4 regions of the Streptomyces sp. NPDC048521 genome follow, and region 4 is predicted to be linked to each of the others. Evidence: riboswitches for the same ligand, from Rfam matches in the RefSeq annotation. Region 4 holds a riboswitch; each other region holds the start of a gene.

Region 1 (3,852 bases), on a different contig from region 4:
GGCTCAGCTGCGCCACTCCCAGCAGGGCCGGGAGCTGTTCCGGTGTGCGGGCCGAGGCGATGGGGGCCGCGATCGTCGGCTGGGCCGCGAGCCAGGCCAGGGCGACCGTGGCGACCGGGGCCTCGTGGGCGGCGGCGATCTCGTCCAGGGCCGTCAGGACCTTCTGGCCGCGCTCGGAGTCCGCGTGCTTCTGGGCCCCGTCGGCGCGGGCGCTGTCCACGGTCGTACCCGGACGGTACTTGCCGGTCAGGAAACCCGAGGCGAGGGAGAAGTACGGGACGGCGGCGAGGCCCTCGCGCGCGGCCAGGTCCTGCAGCGGGCCCTCGTAGGTGTCGCGGGAGACCAGGTTGTAGTGCGGCTGGAGGGCGACGTAGCGGGCGAGGCCCTCGCGCTCGGAGAATTCCAGGGACGCCCTGAGACGTTCGGGGGAGATGTTGGAGGCGGCGATGTGGCGGACCTTGCCGGCCTTCACCAGCTCGTCCAGGGCGCCGATGATCTCCTCGACCGGCACCTCGGGCTTGTCGAAGTGGGTGTAGTAGAGGTCGATGTGGTCGGTGCCCAGGCGGCGCAGGGACGCGTCGGCGGCGGCCTTGATGTTGGCGGCGGACAGGCCCTGGTACTCGGGGTGCTGGCTGACCTTGGTCGCGATGACGACGTCGTCGCGGTTGTCGCGGGCCTTGACCCACTTGCCGATGATCGTCTCGGACTCGCCGCCCTGGTTGCCCTCGCCCCAGGCGCTGTAGCTGTCGGCGGTGTCGATGAAGTTGCCGCCGGCCGCCGCGTAGGCGTCGAGGACGGCGAAGGAGGTCTCCTCGTCGGCGGTCCAGCCGAAGACGTTGCCGCCGAGGGAGAGGGGGAAGACCTCGAGGTCGGAGGAGCCGAGTGTGCGCAGAGAAGTCATGCTCCACGTCAACGCCGACGGCGGATGATCGCATTCCGCCGTCGGCGCCAAGTTCACGCAAAGGGGTGCCCCCGCGGGCTCCCTGAGGGGCGTGTCAGGGGTTGAGGCCCTTGTCCCGCAGCCAGGCCATCGGGTCGATGCCGGTGGACTGGCCGCCCGGGTGGACCTCCAGGTGCAGGTGCGGGCCGGTGACGTTGCCGGTGGCGCCGACGCGGCCGATGACGTCACCGGTGGAGACCTTCTGGCCCACGGAGACGCTGATCGAGGACTGGTGGCAGAACCACACCTCGGTGCCGTCGTCGAGGGTGAGGACCGTGCGGTAGCCGTAGGAGCCGGCCCAGCCGGCCTGGGTGATCGTGCCGCTGTGGACGGCCTTGATGAGGGTGCCCGTGGGGGCGGCGAAGTCGAGGCCGGTGTGGTAGCCGGAGGACCACATCGAGCCGGCCTGGCCGAACGTCGAGGTGAGCGTGTACGAGGACGTCGGCAGCGCGTACTGCTTGGCCAGCTCGGCCAGCCGCTTGGCCTCGGCGGCCTTCTCGGCGTCGGCCTCCGCCTTCTCCTTGGCGGCGGCGGCCTTGGCGGCGGCTTCCTTCTCCGCCTTGGCCGCGGCGTCCGCGGTCTGCTTCTCGGCGGCGGCGAGCACGGCGGCGGTGGCCTTGCTGTCGGCCTTGGTCTGCTGCTGCTCGGCCTGGGCCATGATCCGGTTGCGCAGGGTCTCACCCGCGTCGGCGTGCTGCTCGGCGTCGGCGGAGGTCACGCCGACGCCGCTGAGCGCGGTGGTGGTGGCCTCGGGCGCCGGGGAGGAGGTGTCCTCGAAGAGCGAGCCGACGGAGGGCAGGTCCGGCAGGGAGATGGAGACCGGCGGCTTGCCGGTGTTGGCGCTGGCCATGCCGCCCGCGCCGACCGCGGCGATCACGCCGACGCCGAGGACGGTGGAGCTGCGGGCGAATCCGCCGCGCTGCTTGGCGACGCGGTGGCGGCCGCGGACCGGGGCGAGGGAGTCCTCGGTGGGGTTCCACTCCTCCCAGGGGCCCTCCTCGGCGCGGTAGGAACCGTAACCGAAGGTCTCGGTCCCGGCTTGTGCCGGTATGTACGGGGCTTCTGGGGCAGGCCGGTTGGACGCCACGCAGGCGTACTCCTTTCCTTCCTCCGCCTACCGGGTTAGCTGACGGGTTCGGAGCAGGAAGGTCTCCTACGCGCGTATACCGGGCGTGGACTCAGCGAGTCCACGTCGGTGTCCGCGTGATTCACCCCAAGGTGGTGGTTCCCCGGTTCCCTTGCGGGATTCGGCGCGTGCGCACGGAGCCGCCTCTGGTGACGGCTGGGACGACCGCGCTGCGTTATCGAACGTTAATAGACGTGCCAGGCACTTTCCAAGCCGTTCGGCTTGATCGTTAACGTTTCCGGCCGTGGACTTACCCGTCAGGACCCCTGCAAACCGGGCGAGTTGGCCGCGGTTCAGGAGTCACAGAAGTTTTGATGGTGACTCAGATGTTATGCGGACGGCGGTCGCCCGGTCACCCTCGGTGAGGGCGCTCAGGGCTGCCGTACGGCGAGGAGCGCCATGTCGTCCGTCATCCCGCCGCCGGAGTGCCGCCGCACCTCCTCTGCGAGTCGGCCGAGCAGCGCGCCGGGACCGGGGAAGGTGCGTCCGGCGAGCCGCCGTTCGGGTTCGTAGAACCGGCCGTGGGCGTCCCGGGCCTCGGACAGTCCGTCGGTGTAGAGCAGCAGGGTGGCCCCGCTCGGGAAGTCGGCCTCCAGTGCCCGGTCGGGCCACATGCCGAGGTCGGCCATGCCGAGCGGCAGCGCCGGCTCGGGCGCGGTCAGGGTGCGCAGGGTGCCGTCGGCGTGCAGCAGCAGTGGGGCCGGATGGCCGCGGTTGACGATGCGTACGACGCCGTCGCCGTGCGGGAGTTCGGCGAGGACGGCGGTGGTGAAGCCCTCGAACGCGTCGATGCCGTCCCGCCGGGTGCCCTCGCGGGCCAGTGCCCGCTCCAGCCGCTCGGCGACCGCCTCCAGCGTGGGTTCCTGCTCGGCCGCCTCCCGGAACGCCCCGATCAGCACAGCGACGGCGGCGACCGCGCCCAGGCCCTTGCCGCGCACGTCCCCGACGACCAGCCGGACGCCGTACGGGCTGTCCTGCACCGCGTAGAGGTCGCCGCCGATGAACGCGTCCTGGCGTGCCGCCTCGTAGCAGGCGGCGATCTCGAAGCCGCCGATGCGCGCGGCGGGCTCGGGCAGGACGGCCCGCTGGGCGGCCTCGGCGATCTCCCGGGCGGAGGCGAGCCGCCGGTCGCCGAGGCGGACCACGCGGTTGATGGCGACGGCCAGCAGGGCGACCGTGGCCACGGTGACCACGTCGGTGACGGTGGCCACGGCCGGGTGCGCGCCGGCCCGGGCGTGCACGGCGTAGGCGGCGGCGAGTGCCACGAGGCCGGTCAGGACGGTGGTGCGCAGCGAGGCCAGTGGGGCGGCGATCAGCGGGGCGGCGGTGAAGAACGGGACGGCGGTGAAGTCCTCGGGGGTGAGCAGTCCGTAGAGGACGCCGCCGGCGACGAGGAGGGCGGGGAGGGTCCGGGCCAGGGCGCGCGGGCTCGGGCGGCGGGTCCCGCGCACCGGTGCCGGCTCGTCGCCGAGCCCCGGGTCGGGCACGGGGTCGCCGGGGAGCCGGCCACCCGCCCTGGCGTACGTGTTCTGCTCCACCTCACCAGGGCGCACCGCTTGTCTCCCACGTGTCCGACGTACGTCCAGGTTTGCGGGCAGGGGGGCGCGGGGCGACCGCTGTGGACCGACCGGATGACCGGCTGTGACGTATGCCACTCGACAGAAATCCAGGACATCCCGGGAACCCGTGAGTGTCCCGGGAAAACGCTCAGGGCCGGAATCCGTGAACTGGATTCCGGCCCTGAGCCTTCAGTAGCGGGGACAGGATTTGAACCTGCGACCTCTGG
Region 2 (3,852 bases), on a different contig from region 4:
CGACGAGGCCCTCGCACGCGAACTGGGCCTGGACCGGAAGGCGTTGACCGGGCGAGAGGGGTGAGTGCCCCGCACGGGTGGGCGTGATCGCACCCGGTACCACGCGGCCGCCCCGCCGACCGACTGAGCCGTGGCTCGGGGCACCGACCGGACACGGCCGTGGCAGGGAGCGGGACGTGGCCTCGAACGCCGCCGGACACGGCCCCGGCTCCGAGTGACGGAACGCCGGTCGGACACGGCCTGTGGCTCGGAGGGGGGCCGGACACGGCCGTGGCAGGGAGCGGGACGTGACCTCGAACGCCACCGGACACGGCCCCGGCTCCGAGTGACGGAACGCCGGTCGGACACGGCCTGTGGCTCGGGGGGGCGGATGTGGCCGTGCCCCGGGCCGCGGTTTGGGCGGTCCGGGGCAGGGGCGGGGCGTCAGGCCACGGAGGCGATGCGCATCTTGATGTCGTCCGGCGACAGGGTGCCCTTCGCCGTCACATGGTCACCGGACGACTCGCCACGCAGCCGTCGGCCGATCCACGGGACGAGGTACTCGCGGGCCCACTGGACGTCGTCGCGGCGGACCTCAAGGGTGCCCCGGGGCGGCAGCGGCGGCCACGGCTGCTCCGGGTCGGCCGGGATCTCGAGCCCGAGGACCTGTCCGGCGCGCAGCGCCACGCGCGTGTGCCCCTCGGGCGAGAGGTGGAGCCGGTCGTTGTCCCAGGCCCGGCGGTCCTGCACGGACTTGAGGGACCACAGGTCCAGCACGGGGCAGCCGTACCGGTCGGCGATGGCGCGGACGTGCCCGTTGTACGTGGCGATCTTGCCGCGCAGGTGCTTGAGCACGGGCACGCCCCGGGTGTCGAAGCCGGTCGTCACCATCACCGTGCCCGCGACCTCGGTCAACCTGGCCACGGCACGCTCGAACCGCTCGGCCACCTCGTCCGGATCGGTGCCGGGGCGGATGATGTCGTTGCCGCCCGCACAGAAGGAGACGAGGTCCGGGGCCAGTTCGACGGCCTTCGGGAGTTGGTCCGCCACGATCTGGTCCAGCAGCTTCCCGCGCACGGCGAGGTTGGTGTACTGGAAGTCGCCCTCGGGACGCCGGTCGGCGAGGAGTACCGCGAACCGGTCCGCCCAGCCCACGAACGCCCCGTCGGGACCGGGGTCGCCGACGCCCTCGGTGAAGCTGTCCCCCACCGCCACGTACGACCCGATCACTGATCTGTTGTCATTCTTCGAATCGTCTGCCACGTCGGACCATGATTCACCTTCGGATGTGACTTACGCGACCGTAGGCGGGGGTTGACGAACGGTGAGATGAGACACCCTTAAATAGTTTGCCAAGCCAGGAATAGGCATGCGGTCGGGCACGTTGAGGTGTGATCGTCATGCGGACACACCGAAGGCCGGACCCGGGGATCGTGGGTCCGGCCTTCGGAGGCGTGTCAGGCAGGGGGCTTCGGGCGAGGCGGTTGCTCAGCCGACGGGGACGCCGTGCTGGCGGAGGTAGCCGAGCGGGTCGATGTCGGAGCCGTAGTTGGGCGTGGTGCGGATCTCGAAGTGCAGGTGCGGGCCGGTCACGTTGCCGGTGGCGCCGGACAGGCCGATCTGCCGGCCCGCGGTCACGGTCTGGCCGGCCGAGACGGAGAGCTGCGAGAGGTGGGCGTACTGGGCGTAGTAGCCGTCGTCGAGCTTGATGACGACCTGGTTGCCGTAGGCACCGCCCCAGCCCGCCGAGACGACCGTGCCCGCGCCGACGGCCTTGAGGGAGGTGCCGGTCGGGACGACGAAGTCGACGCCGGTGTGGTAGCCGCTGGACCACATGCTGCCGGCCACGTGGTAGCCGGTGCCGACGGTCGCGCCGGCCACCGGGAGGGTGAAGCCGGTGGCGGTGGTGGTCGACGCGGTGGAGCCGGACCACTCGGCCGGGGCCGCCTGCGCCTGGGTGGGCTTCGAGGCGGCCGAGGACTGCGTCGTGACCGCGGAGCGCTGCGGGGCGGCAGGCTCGGTGCCGGTCTGCGCGGCCTTCTTGCCGAGCGTGAGCTCGAGGCCCGGGTGGATCAGCGCCGGGTCGGCACCGATGGCCTGCCGGTTGTCCTCGTAGAGCTGGTGCCAGCCGCCGCTGACGTGCTGCTGGTCCGCGATCGCCGCGAGGCAGTCGCCGGACTTCACCGTGTAGGTGCGCACCGTCGACTCCGGCTGCGTGGCGGCCTTCTTCACCGTGGCCGGCAGGGCCTGCACGGCCTTTCCGGCCACGGATGGCGCCGGGGTGGCGGCGTGCGCTCCGGTGGCCCCGATGAGCGGGAGGGCCAGCGCGGCGCCACCGGTTCCGGCGACGGCGATGGAGCGGGAAAAACGCGGGGTCTTGGGACGTCGGTGCTTACCCTTCGCGGGCATGGCGCATTCCTCTCCGACGCCTGCGAGGTCAGCTGTCGGGTTCGGGCTGGAGCTGCCCGGCCGCGCGGTGCGCGACTTCACCCCTAGCCTGTCGCGGAGACCGGACAGGCAGTCGTACCTGGTGGGTCCCCCGCTCCTGCCGTATGCGGGTCAAGTGTGTGGGGACTCCGGGCGGCGGCAGGATTCGGCGTTCCGTCCGGATGGGTGGTGAACGTAAGCGAGCGAGCCGCACCGAAACAAGCGGCGGGTTCCCGCGGTTCGCATTTCCGAAGATCGAAGACGGAAATACGCGGTCACCCACCGTGAATTCCTGCCGCGCGCACTCCGCAATTCCCCTTTTCCGCAGGAGAATTACGTGGACATGACGGACGACGCTCGGTCACCGATATGACGCTCCTCACGCGCCGTCCCGCCATAGGTCCTTGTTCCGCGGCCAGTTGGAACGAAGACGCCAATTCGGATAGAAGGCTCAGATGCGGCGCAAACGGCAAACCATTGCATCCAGGTCGCCCTTCAGTCCGGTGCGCAACCCGTGGTGCAGCAGGACGGCCCCTCGATACGTTTCGCCCGTTTCGCGGCATTCATACGATGCTGTCGGGTCGAGTCCGCGCAGCCGTACCGCGGGCACCGGCTCGCCGTAGCTCTGCGCCTGCAGCCAGGCGAGGACCACCGCCTCGTCGCCGAGGACGTACTGGACGGCGCTCAGACCGCCCGCGGGGGGCCGCAGCCGGTACAGCTCGCCGCGCTGGACGACCGGGCGGATCTCCTTGTACAGCTCCACCCATCGCCGCGCCTCCGCCAACTCCTCCGCGCTCCACCGCGTGAGGTCGCCGCCGACCCCCAGGACACCGGCCATGGCGCTGACGAAGCGGAAACGCAGCGAACTGACCCGGCCGTTGAGCTGGGTGTTCGGGCTGTCGGTGACCCAGGCGGCCATGACCCGCGCGGGGTGGATCTGGGTGAAGCCGTGCTGGATGGCGAGCCGGTCCAGCGGGTCGGTGTTGTCGGAGGTCCACACCTGGTCGGTGCGGCTCATCACCCCGAGGTCGATCCGGCCGCCACCGCCCGAGCAGGATTCGAAGGCGACCTGGGGGTGCGCCGCGCGCAGCCGGTCCAGCAGGGCGTACAGGGCCCGGACGTGGTCGACCCACAGGCGCTGCGGGTACGGCTCACCGGGCCAGCCGGCGTCGGTGAAGCAGCGGTTGAAGTCCCACTTGACGTAGTCGATCGGGGCGCTGGAGAGCAGGGCGTCCAGCTGCTCCCACAGGTACTCCTGGACGTCCTCGCGGGCGAGGTTGAGAACGAGCTGATTGCGCAGTTCCGTCCGCTTTCGCCCCGATTGGTACTGGACCCAGTCGGGGTGGGCGCGGTAGAGGTCGCTGTCCGGGTTGACCATCTCGGGTTCGACCCAGATGCCGAACCGCATGCCGAGGCCGTGCACCCGGTCGGCGAGGGGCTTGAGGC
Region 3 (3,852 bases), on a different contig from region 4:
GGCGTCCCGGTGACGATCGCCAAGGCCGGGGGCAACCCCGTCAACGCGGCCTCCATGCTGGCCGTCCTGGGCCTGGGCGCCCAGGGTGGCGAGGAGATCGTCCTGGCCTCCGACGCCGAGGGCGCGGACGCCGCCCTGGACCGTCTGGCCAAGCTGGTCGCCGAGGGCCTGGAAGAGCTGCCCGAGACCGTCTGAGCGCCTCGCGCGCTCACGCCGCAGCCGCGTCGGCCCCTCGGGGCGGCGCGGCTGCACCCTGTGCGGCGCAATGCTCACGCGGCTGCGTCATAAGCTCGCACCCTCCGCACGCGGCTGCGTCATAAGCGCCGCACGCCCCGCTCCATTTGCCACCGATTTACCGCCGATTTACCGCCGGCATGCGTGTGGCGCCCTCTCATGAATTACGGCACAGCGGAATTCGGGCAGCGCAGAAAATGCCCCGCCGCCGAATAGCTCTTCTTTGTATACGGCGCCCGTGTTAATGCCGCTGGCCCGACATGTTTACGGCATGTTGCGAAGTCCTCACACGCTCCGCGGCGCCGGAAAAGCGAAGGCGGTGCGCGCTCGTCGCGCGCTCGGCGTGCAGCGCCGTGACCGCCCGCGCGCGCTCACCGTCGCCGCGCGCCACCGCGTCCACGATCGCGCCGTGCTCCGCCCAGGCCTCCAGCGGGCTCGACGGCGCCTCCACCGCGTACATCCAGGCGATCTTGTGGCGCAGCTGGGTGAGCATCGAGGTCAGCGAGGGGCTGCCGGAGGCCTGGGCGAGCGTCTCGTGGAACCAGCCGCCCAGCGAGCGCAGATCCTCGCTGTTGCCCCGCCTGGCCCGCTCCTGCCCCAGCCGGACCAGGCCGCGCAGCACCTTGAGGTGGGCCTCCGTGCGCCGCTGGGCGGCCCGCGCCGCGCCCAGCGGTTCCAGGAGCATGCGCATCTCCAGCAGGTCGGCGGCCTCCTGCTCGGTGGGTTCGGCCACGCACGCGCCCGCGTGCCTGCGGGTCACCACGAAGCCCTCCGCCTCCAGGGTGCGCAGGGCCTCGCGGACGGGGACGCGTGAGACGCCGTAGCGGCGGGCCAGGACTTCCTCGGTGAGGCGGCTGCCGCGCTCGTAGACACCCGCGACGATGTCGTCCCGGATCGCCGTGCACACCGAGTGCGCCGGAATACGCATGACCGACCTCCGCCTTAATCCCCGTGAAACGTCGACGATGGACGTGTGTCCCGTGACTCTATTCCAATGAGCCGTAATTTCCGACGGCGGGCCGGAATCCATGCATATTTTTTGGACAACGGGCCCGGCGGACACCGCGAAAAACGACGAAAGCCCCGGCTCGGCGAGCCGGGGCTTCGGGTGCCGTGCGACGGAGGGTCAGACGTTCACGCCGTGCTTGCGGAGGTAGGCGACGGGGTCGATGTCCGAGCCGTAGTCGGGGGTCGTGCGGGCCTCGAAGTGGAGGTGCGGGCCGGTGACGTTGCCGGTCGCGCCGGACAGGCCGATCTGCTGGCCCGGGGTGACCTTCTGGCCCACGGTGACACCGATGGACGACAGGTGGCCGTACTGGGTGTACATGCCGTCGGCCATCCGGATCACGATCTGGTTGCCGTACGCGCCGCCCCAGCCGGCGGAGACCACGGTGCCGGAGCCGACCGCGTGGACGGACGTGCCGCTGGCGGCGTGGAAGTCGACGCCGGTGTGCGAACGGGAGGACCACAGGGAACTGGTGGCCTGGTAGGCCGTGGAGACGTAGGAGTGCGCTATCGGGGCGACGAAGGCGTTCAGGCGCTTGCGCTCGGCCTCGCGGGCGGCGCGGGCCTGGGCCGCACGCTCCTGCTTGACCTTCTCGGCGGCCGCCTTGGCCGCGGCCTCCTCGGCCGCCTTCTCCTGGGCGGCCTGCTGCTGAGCGGCGGCCTGCGCGTCGATCTGCTCGGCCACGTCGTCGCTCGCGGCGAGGACGGGCGTGAGACCGGTCTGCTCCAGGGAGTTCTCCGCGGCGAGCGCCGGCGAGACGGCGAGGGTGCCGATGACACCGGTGGTGGTGAGGGCCGCGATACCGGCCGCCTGAGCGGTGGTCCGCTTGACCCGGCCGGGCTTGCGGTGCTTCCCGGTGGCGCACATGAACGCCATGAAGTGGCTGGTCCTTTCCTTCCCTCTCGCCTACCGGGTTAGCTGACGGGTTCGGAGCAGGAAGGTCTCCTACGGGCCCCCTCGCTCTCGCATGGGCACCCGATTCACCCCAGGGACGGTGGGTCCCCGGCTCCCCTGGCTCGCGCCGTACGGGGACTCGGCGATGGCTGTCCGGTGCCGCGGGTGCGGCGCACTGCCTGACGAACAGCCCGCATGACGCTACGAAAGCCTGCTTTCAATCCTCAAACGGATCGGGGCTTTTGTAGCGCATCCCACAGGGCAGACAGGCAACCTCCGCCTCAAATCGGGCATCTGGGCAGCCGGTGGAACAGCGTGGGGCCCTGACGACCCGCGGGTCGTCAGGGCCCCACGCGCGCGTGCCGCTACTCCGCGGCGACGACGGTGACTTCGCCGATGCCCAGCGCCTCGACCGGCGCCTTGATCTGAGCCGCGTCACCGACGAGGACGGTCACCAGCCGGTCCACCGGGAAGGCGTTGACGACGGCCGCGGTGGCCTCCACCGTGCCCGTCGCGGCCAGCTGCTGGTACAGCGTCGCCTGGAAGTCGTCGGGCAGGTGCTGCTCGACCTGGTCGGCGAGGGTGCTCGCGACGGCCGCCGCGGTCTCGTACTTCAGCGGCGCCACACCCACCAGGTTCTGCACGGCGACGTCCCGCTCGGCGTCGGTCAGGCCCTCCGCCGCGAGGGTGCGCAGCACCTTCCACAGGTCCTCCAGCGCGGGGCCGGTGTTGGGGGTGTCCACGGAGCCGCTGATGGCGAGCATCGAGGCACCGGTGCCGTCCGGGGCGGACCTGAGGACCTGCCCGAAGGCACGCACACCGTAGGTGTAGCCCTTCTCCTCGCGCAGGACGCGGTCCAGGCGGGAGGTGAGGGTGCCGCCGAGGCAGTAGGTGCCGAGCACCTGGGCGGGCCAGACGCGGTCGTGCCGGTCCGGGCCGACCCGGCCGATGAGCAGCTGCGTCTGGACGGCGCCGGGCCGGTCCACGATGACCACGCGGCCGGTGTCGTCGGCGGTCACCGGCGGCACGGGCCGGGGCTCGCCCCGGGTGCCGGTCCACGCGCCCAGGGTGTCGCCGAGCAGCGCGTCCAGATCGGCCCCGGTCAGGTCGCCGACCACGACCGCGGTGGCCGTGCCCGGGCGTACGTACCGCTCGTAGAAGGCGCGTACCGCCCCCGCGTCGATCTTCTCGACGGTCTCCTCGGTGCCCTGCCGCGGGCGGGACATGCGCGAGGCGGCCGGGAACAGCTCCTTGGAGAGTTCCTTGGCCGCCCGGCGGGAGGGGTTGGCCAGCTCGTGCGGGATCTCGTCCAGGCGGTTGCGGACCAGCCGCTCCACCTCGCTCTCGGCGAAGGCCGGGGCGCGCAGGGCGTCGGCGAGCAGTCCGAGGCCCTTGGCCAGGCGGGAGGCCGGGACCTCCAGGCTGAGCCGGACACCGGGGTGGTCGGCGTGCGCGTCCAGCGTGGCGCCCGCGCGCTCCAGCTCGGCCGCGAACTCCTCGGCGGAGTGCTTGTCGGTGCCTTCGGAGAAGGCTCGCGCCATGATCGTGGCGACGCCGTCCAGGCCGGCCGGCTCGGCGTCCAGGGGCGCGTCGAGCAGCACCTCGACGGCGACGACCTGCTGGCCGGGGCGGTGGCAGCGCAGCACCGTCAGACCGTTGTCGAGCGTGCCGCGCTCGGGGGCCGGGAACGCCCACGGCCTGGCCTCGCCCGGCTGCGG
Region 4 (3,852 bases):
GGCGACGTAGCCGGTGATCCGCGCGCCCTGGCCGGCGTTGGTCCACAGGTTCTTCGGGCGGCGGGATTCGTTGCGCTCGATGACCGCGTTGGCGGCGGACAGGATGGTCTGCGTGGAGCGGTAGTTCTGCTCCAGCAGGATCGTCGTCGCGTTCGGGTAGTCCTCCTCGAACTGGAGGATGTTGCGGATCGTCGCACCCCGGAAGGCGTAGATCGACTGGTCCGCGTCGCCCACGACGCAGAGTTCGGCGGGCGGGAGGTCGTACTCGCTGGGCGGGGTGTCGACGTCCTCGGCGGCGCGTTCGCCCGTGCCCACCAGCTCGCGCACCAGCGCGTACTGGGCGTGGTTGGTGTCCTGGTACTCGTCGACCAGGACGTGCCGGAAGCGGCGGCGGTAGTGCTCGGCGACGTCCGGGAAGGCGCGCAGCAGGTTGACCGTCGTCATGATCAGGTCGTCGAAGTCGAGCGCGTTCGCCTCGCGCAGCCGCGACTGGTACAGCGCGTAGGCCTGGGCGAGGGTCTTCTCGAAGCCGTCGGTGGCCTGGGCGGCGAAGTCCTCCTCGTCGATCAGCTCGTTCTTCAGGTTGCTGATCTTGGCGCTGAAGGACTTGGGCGGGAAGCGCTTGGGGTCGAGGTCCAGGTCGCGGCAGACCAGGGCCATCAGGCGCTTGCTGTCGGCGGCGTCGTAGATCGAGAAGGAGGAGGTGAAGCCGAGCTTCTTCGACTCGCGGCGCAGGATCCGCACACACGCGCTGTGGAAGGTCATCACCCACATCGCGTTCGCGCGCGGGCCGACGAGCTGCTCGACGCGCTCCTTCATCTCGCCCGCGGCCTTGTTGGTGAAGGTGATCGCGAGGATCTGGCCCGGGTGGACGTTCCGCTCGGCGAGCAGGTGGGCGATGCGGTGGGTGAGCACGCGCGTCTTGCCGGAGCCGGCGCCGGCGACGATGAGCAGCGGGGAGCCGGCGTGCACGACCGCGGCGCGCTGGTTCTCGTTCAGCCCCTCCAGGAGGGCCGCCGCGTCGATCGCCGGGCGGGGAGCGCCGTCGCGATAGTAGGCGTCCCGGTCCGGCGGCACGTCGAACTTCCCGCCGAACAGATCGTCCGGAAGCGACTCCGGAGCGTGATCGTCCTCGGGCGGTGGCGGAGGCTCCTCCTCACGCCCGCGAGGGTGCTGGAGGTCCGCCAGGAAGCTGTCGTCAAAGAGGCTGCTCATCGCTCTACGAGTCTAGGGCGCCCCACCGACAACCGGTCCCCGTCCCCGGAACACGGCCCCCCGGCGGAGCCCCCGCCACCGGACGCATCCCGGCGAGTCGATCTCCGCCCCATCCGCGCCCATCAGCCCCTCACGCTGCGGAAGCGCCTGTTCACGCCGGTGTGAAACCTGCCCCAGGTCACGGAAATGTATCGGACAAACCGCACACCAACCTTCACAGGAGACACACCAGTTGGCTAAGTTGCCGTCAGGCCGCACGACCCCTCTCCGGCGAACGTCGCCGGGCCGCGCGGCCTCCGCCGAGTCCGGCGCGCCCCCCACGGTGCCCGGAGCCGGGGACCCACCGATCCTGGGGTGAATCGGCCGACTCCCGCCCGGGACGACGCCGTAGGGCAACCCTTCCGAAGCATCCGCCCGAACCCGACAGCTAACCCGGTAGGCGGCACGTTGGAAGGAGTCGCCTCCCTTGGCGTCGCACCGCAAGCCGCGCCCCGGCGGCACCCGTGGACCGGGCCTGCACGGCCCCGCCCTCGCCACCGCCGCCTTCACCTCCGTGGCCGTCCTCTCCCAGACGGCCGAGGCCGCCCCCGCCGACGACGGCAGGCCGAGCGTGGAGGAGGTCGAGAAGAAGATCGACGAGTTCTACCGCCGGGCCGACGCGACGTCGGAGGAGGAACCGGCGGCCAGGCAGCGGGCGCATGCCGAGGACCCGCGTCAGGAGGGCGCCCGGCGCGCGGGCCGGCGCGCCAAGGCCCGGGAGGGGCTGATCCCGTTCGCGGCCGCCCCCGACACGGCTGCCTCTCTCCTCGCGGAGTTTCCGCAGGACCACTTCGCCCAGAACAGGGTGATGAACCGGCTGGCCTCGCGCGTGAAGGACACCACCGAGCGGGGCAAGCCCACGGCCGAGCGGGGCAAGGCCACCAGCAGCCCGCAGACGCCGGCCGCCGCGCACTACGACGTGAAGGCCGCGAAGGCCGCCGTCCAGCACAAGCTCGCCACCACGCGCGAGCTGCTGTCCCGGCTCACCGCCCAGGAGGGCGCGCGCCCTACCGCGGCCGGCCCGCGGCACCTGGAGGAGCCCGGACCGCGGGCGTACGGACCCCGGGGATGGCGGCAGACCACACAGGCCGAGAAGGCGATCGCCTTCGCCCGGGCCCAGATCGGCAAGCCGTACGTGAGCGGTGCCAGCGGACCCGGCTCCTACGACTGCGCCGGCCTCACCCGGGCCGCGTGGAAGGCCGCCGGCGTCACCCTCCCGCGTACCGCCCAGGCCCAGGCCGCCACGGGCACCCCGGTCCCCCTCTCCGACGCGCGCGCCGGTGACCTGGTCTTCTTCCACGACGACAGCAGTCATGTCGGCCTCTGCACGGGCGACGGGATGATGATCCACGCCCCGGAGCCCGGCGCGTACGTCCGCGAGGAGGCCGTCGACCGCGGTGGCGCATCGGTCATCCACAGCGTGGTGCGGCCGGCCTGACCGTTGCCCTCCCGGCCCCCACGGTGTCGGGCCCCTCCCACGCGTACCGGCGTTCTTTCGGTGCACGCACGCGTACCGGCGTTTTTGCGCTCTACGCGCGCGTGCCCTGCCCGGACGGGTGCGCGCGGCTGCTTGGCATCGGGCGCATGCCCGGCATCTCAGGTCTGCGCGCGTGATGGGCGAGGCGGCCCCCCGCGGCCGGGGTCGCCGTGATGGCGACCGGCATCCTGTCGGTGGGCCTGCACCTGGCCGGTGACGAGACGGCCTCCCGGGTGGCGCTGGCGATGACCGGCGTCGCCTGGCCGCCGACTTCGTCCTGCGACTGCTCGGCGAACGGCAGCGATGGATGACCGAGGCGCAGAGTCCGGGGGCGCTGACCGCCGTCGCCGCCACGGCCGTGCTGGGCACCCGGTCTCGGTGCTGGGCCGGCAGACCCTGGCGGAGATCCTGCTGGCGCTCGCGGCGCTGCTCTGGCCGGCGCTGCTGGTCCTCGTCGTACGGCGCTGGAAGCGGCGCATGCCGGGAGCGGTTTTCCTGTGTTGTGTGGCCACACAGGGGCTCGCGGTGCTGGGTGCCACGCTGGGCGCGGCCGAGGGGACGGCGTGGCTCGCGCACACCGCGCTGGCGCTGTTCTGGCTGGGCCTGGTGCTCTACGGCCTCGCCCTGGCCCGTTTCGACCCGCGGCAGGTGGTGGAGGGCGCCGGGGACCACTGGATCGCCGGCGGGACGCTCGCCATCTCGGCGCTGGCCGGGGCGAAGCTGCTCGCCGCCGGCAGTGGGCGCCTGGACCTGTGGAACGACGACGACCGCGGCGTCCTGCGCACGGTGACGGTGGTGCTGCTCGTCCTGGACCTGACCGGGTACCTCGTGCTGCTGGCGGCCGAGGCGACCCGGCCGCGGCCCGGCTACGACACGCTGCGCTGGGCGACGGTGTTCCCGATGGGGATGACGGCGGCCGCCACGCTGTCCGTCGCGGCCGCCGTGCACATCCCGTGGCTCACGGGGCCGGGACGGGTGGTGGGGTGGGTGGCGGTGGCGGCGTGGCTCACGGTCGCCGCCGGTGCGGTGCTCGCGGCCCGGGCCGGCGACGACATCGGCTGAGCGTCAGGTCCACAGGACGGCGATGAAGATGTTCACCGTGGTCAGCAGGCCGACCAGGC

Evidence for each region. Region 4 has a riboswitch for cyclic di-AMP ahead of ACGFRF_RS13300 (C40 family peptidase). Riboswitches for the same ligand answer to the same signal wherever they lie in the genome.
Region 1: another riboswitch for cyclic di-AMP. It lies ahead of ACGFRF_RS37095 (M23 family metallopeptidase); the one in region 4 lies ahead of ACGFRF_RS13300 (C40 family peptidase).
Region 2: another riboswitch for cyclic di-AMP. It lies ahead of ACGFRF_RS35835 (peptidoglycan DD-metalloendopeptidase family protein); the one in region 4 lies ahead of ACGFRF_RS13300 (C40 family peptidase).
Region 3: another riboswitch for cyclic di-AMP. It lies ahead of ACGFRF_RS32030 (M23 family metallopeptidase); the one in region 4 lies ahead of ACGFRF_RS13300 (C40 family peptidase).

The regions. Positions count from the first base shown of each region.
Region 1 covers NZ_JBICWR010000025.1:22,196-26,047, forward strand. Annotated here, with positions in the region: gene ACGFRF_RS37090 (aldo/keto reductase) at 1-901, opposite strand, end outside; gene ACGFRF_RS37095 (M23 family metallopeptidase) at 996-2,027, opposite strand; cyclic di-AMP (ydaO/yuaA leader) riboswitch at 2,035-2,203, opposite strand; gene ACGFRF_RS37100 (PP2C family protein-serine/threonine phosphatase) at 2,438-3,619, opposite strand; tRNA gene ACGFRF_RS37105 (tRNA-Met) at 3,819-3,852, opposite strand, start outside.
Region 2 covers NZ_JBICWR010000022.1:117,443-121,294, forward strand. Annotated here, with positions in the region: gene ACGFRF_RS35825 (TetR/AcrR family transcriptional regulator) at 1-64, shown strand, start outside; gene ACGFRF_RS35830 (SGNH/GDSL hydrolase family protein) at 424-1,209, opposite strand; gene ACGFRF_RS35835 (peptidoglycan DD-metalloendopeptidase family protein) at 1,468-2,388, opposite strand; cyclic di-AMP (ydaO/yuaA leader) riboswitch at 2,393-2,555, opposite strand; gene ACGFRF_RS35840 (alpha-galactosidase) at 2,858-3,852, opposite strand, start outside.
Region 3 covers NZ_JBICWR010000017.1:119,038-122,889, reverse strand. Annotated here, with positions in the region: gene ACGFRF_RS32040 (HPr family phosphocarrier protein) at 1-195, shown strand, start outside; gene ACGFRF_RS32035 (GntR family transcriptional regulator) at 476-1,162, opposite strand; gene ACGFRF_RS32030 (M23 family metallopeptidase) at 1,361-2,116, opposite strand; cyclic di-AMP (ydaO/yuaA leader) riboswitch at 2,129-2,289, opposite strand; gene ACGFRF_RS32025 (M16 family metallopeptidase) at 2,500-3,852, opposite strand, start outside.
Region 4 covers NZ_JBICWR010000004.1:514,308-518,159, reverse strand. Annotated here, with positions in the region: gene pcrA (DNA helicase PcrA) at 1-1,215, opposite strand, end outside; cyclic di-AMP (ydaO/yuaA leader) riboswitch at 1,503-1,674, shown strand; gene ACGFRF_RS13300 (C40 family peptidase) at 1,682-2,692, shown strand; gene ACGFRF_RS13295 (hypothetical protein) at 2,905-3,042, shown strand; gene ACGFRF_RS13290 (hypothetical protein) at 3,110-3,793, shown strand; gene ACGFRF_RS13285 (hypothetical protein) at 3,797-3,852, opposite strand, start outside.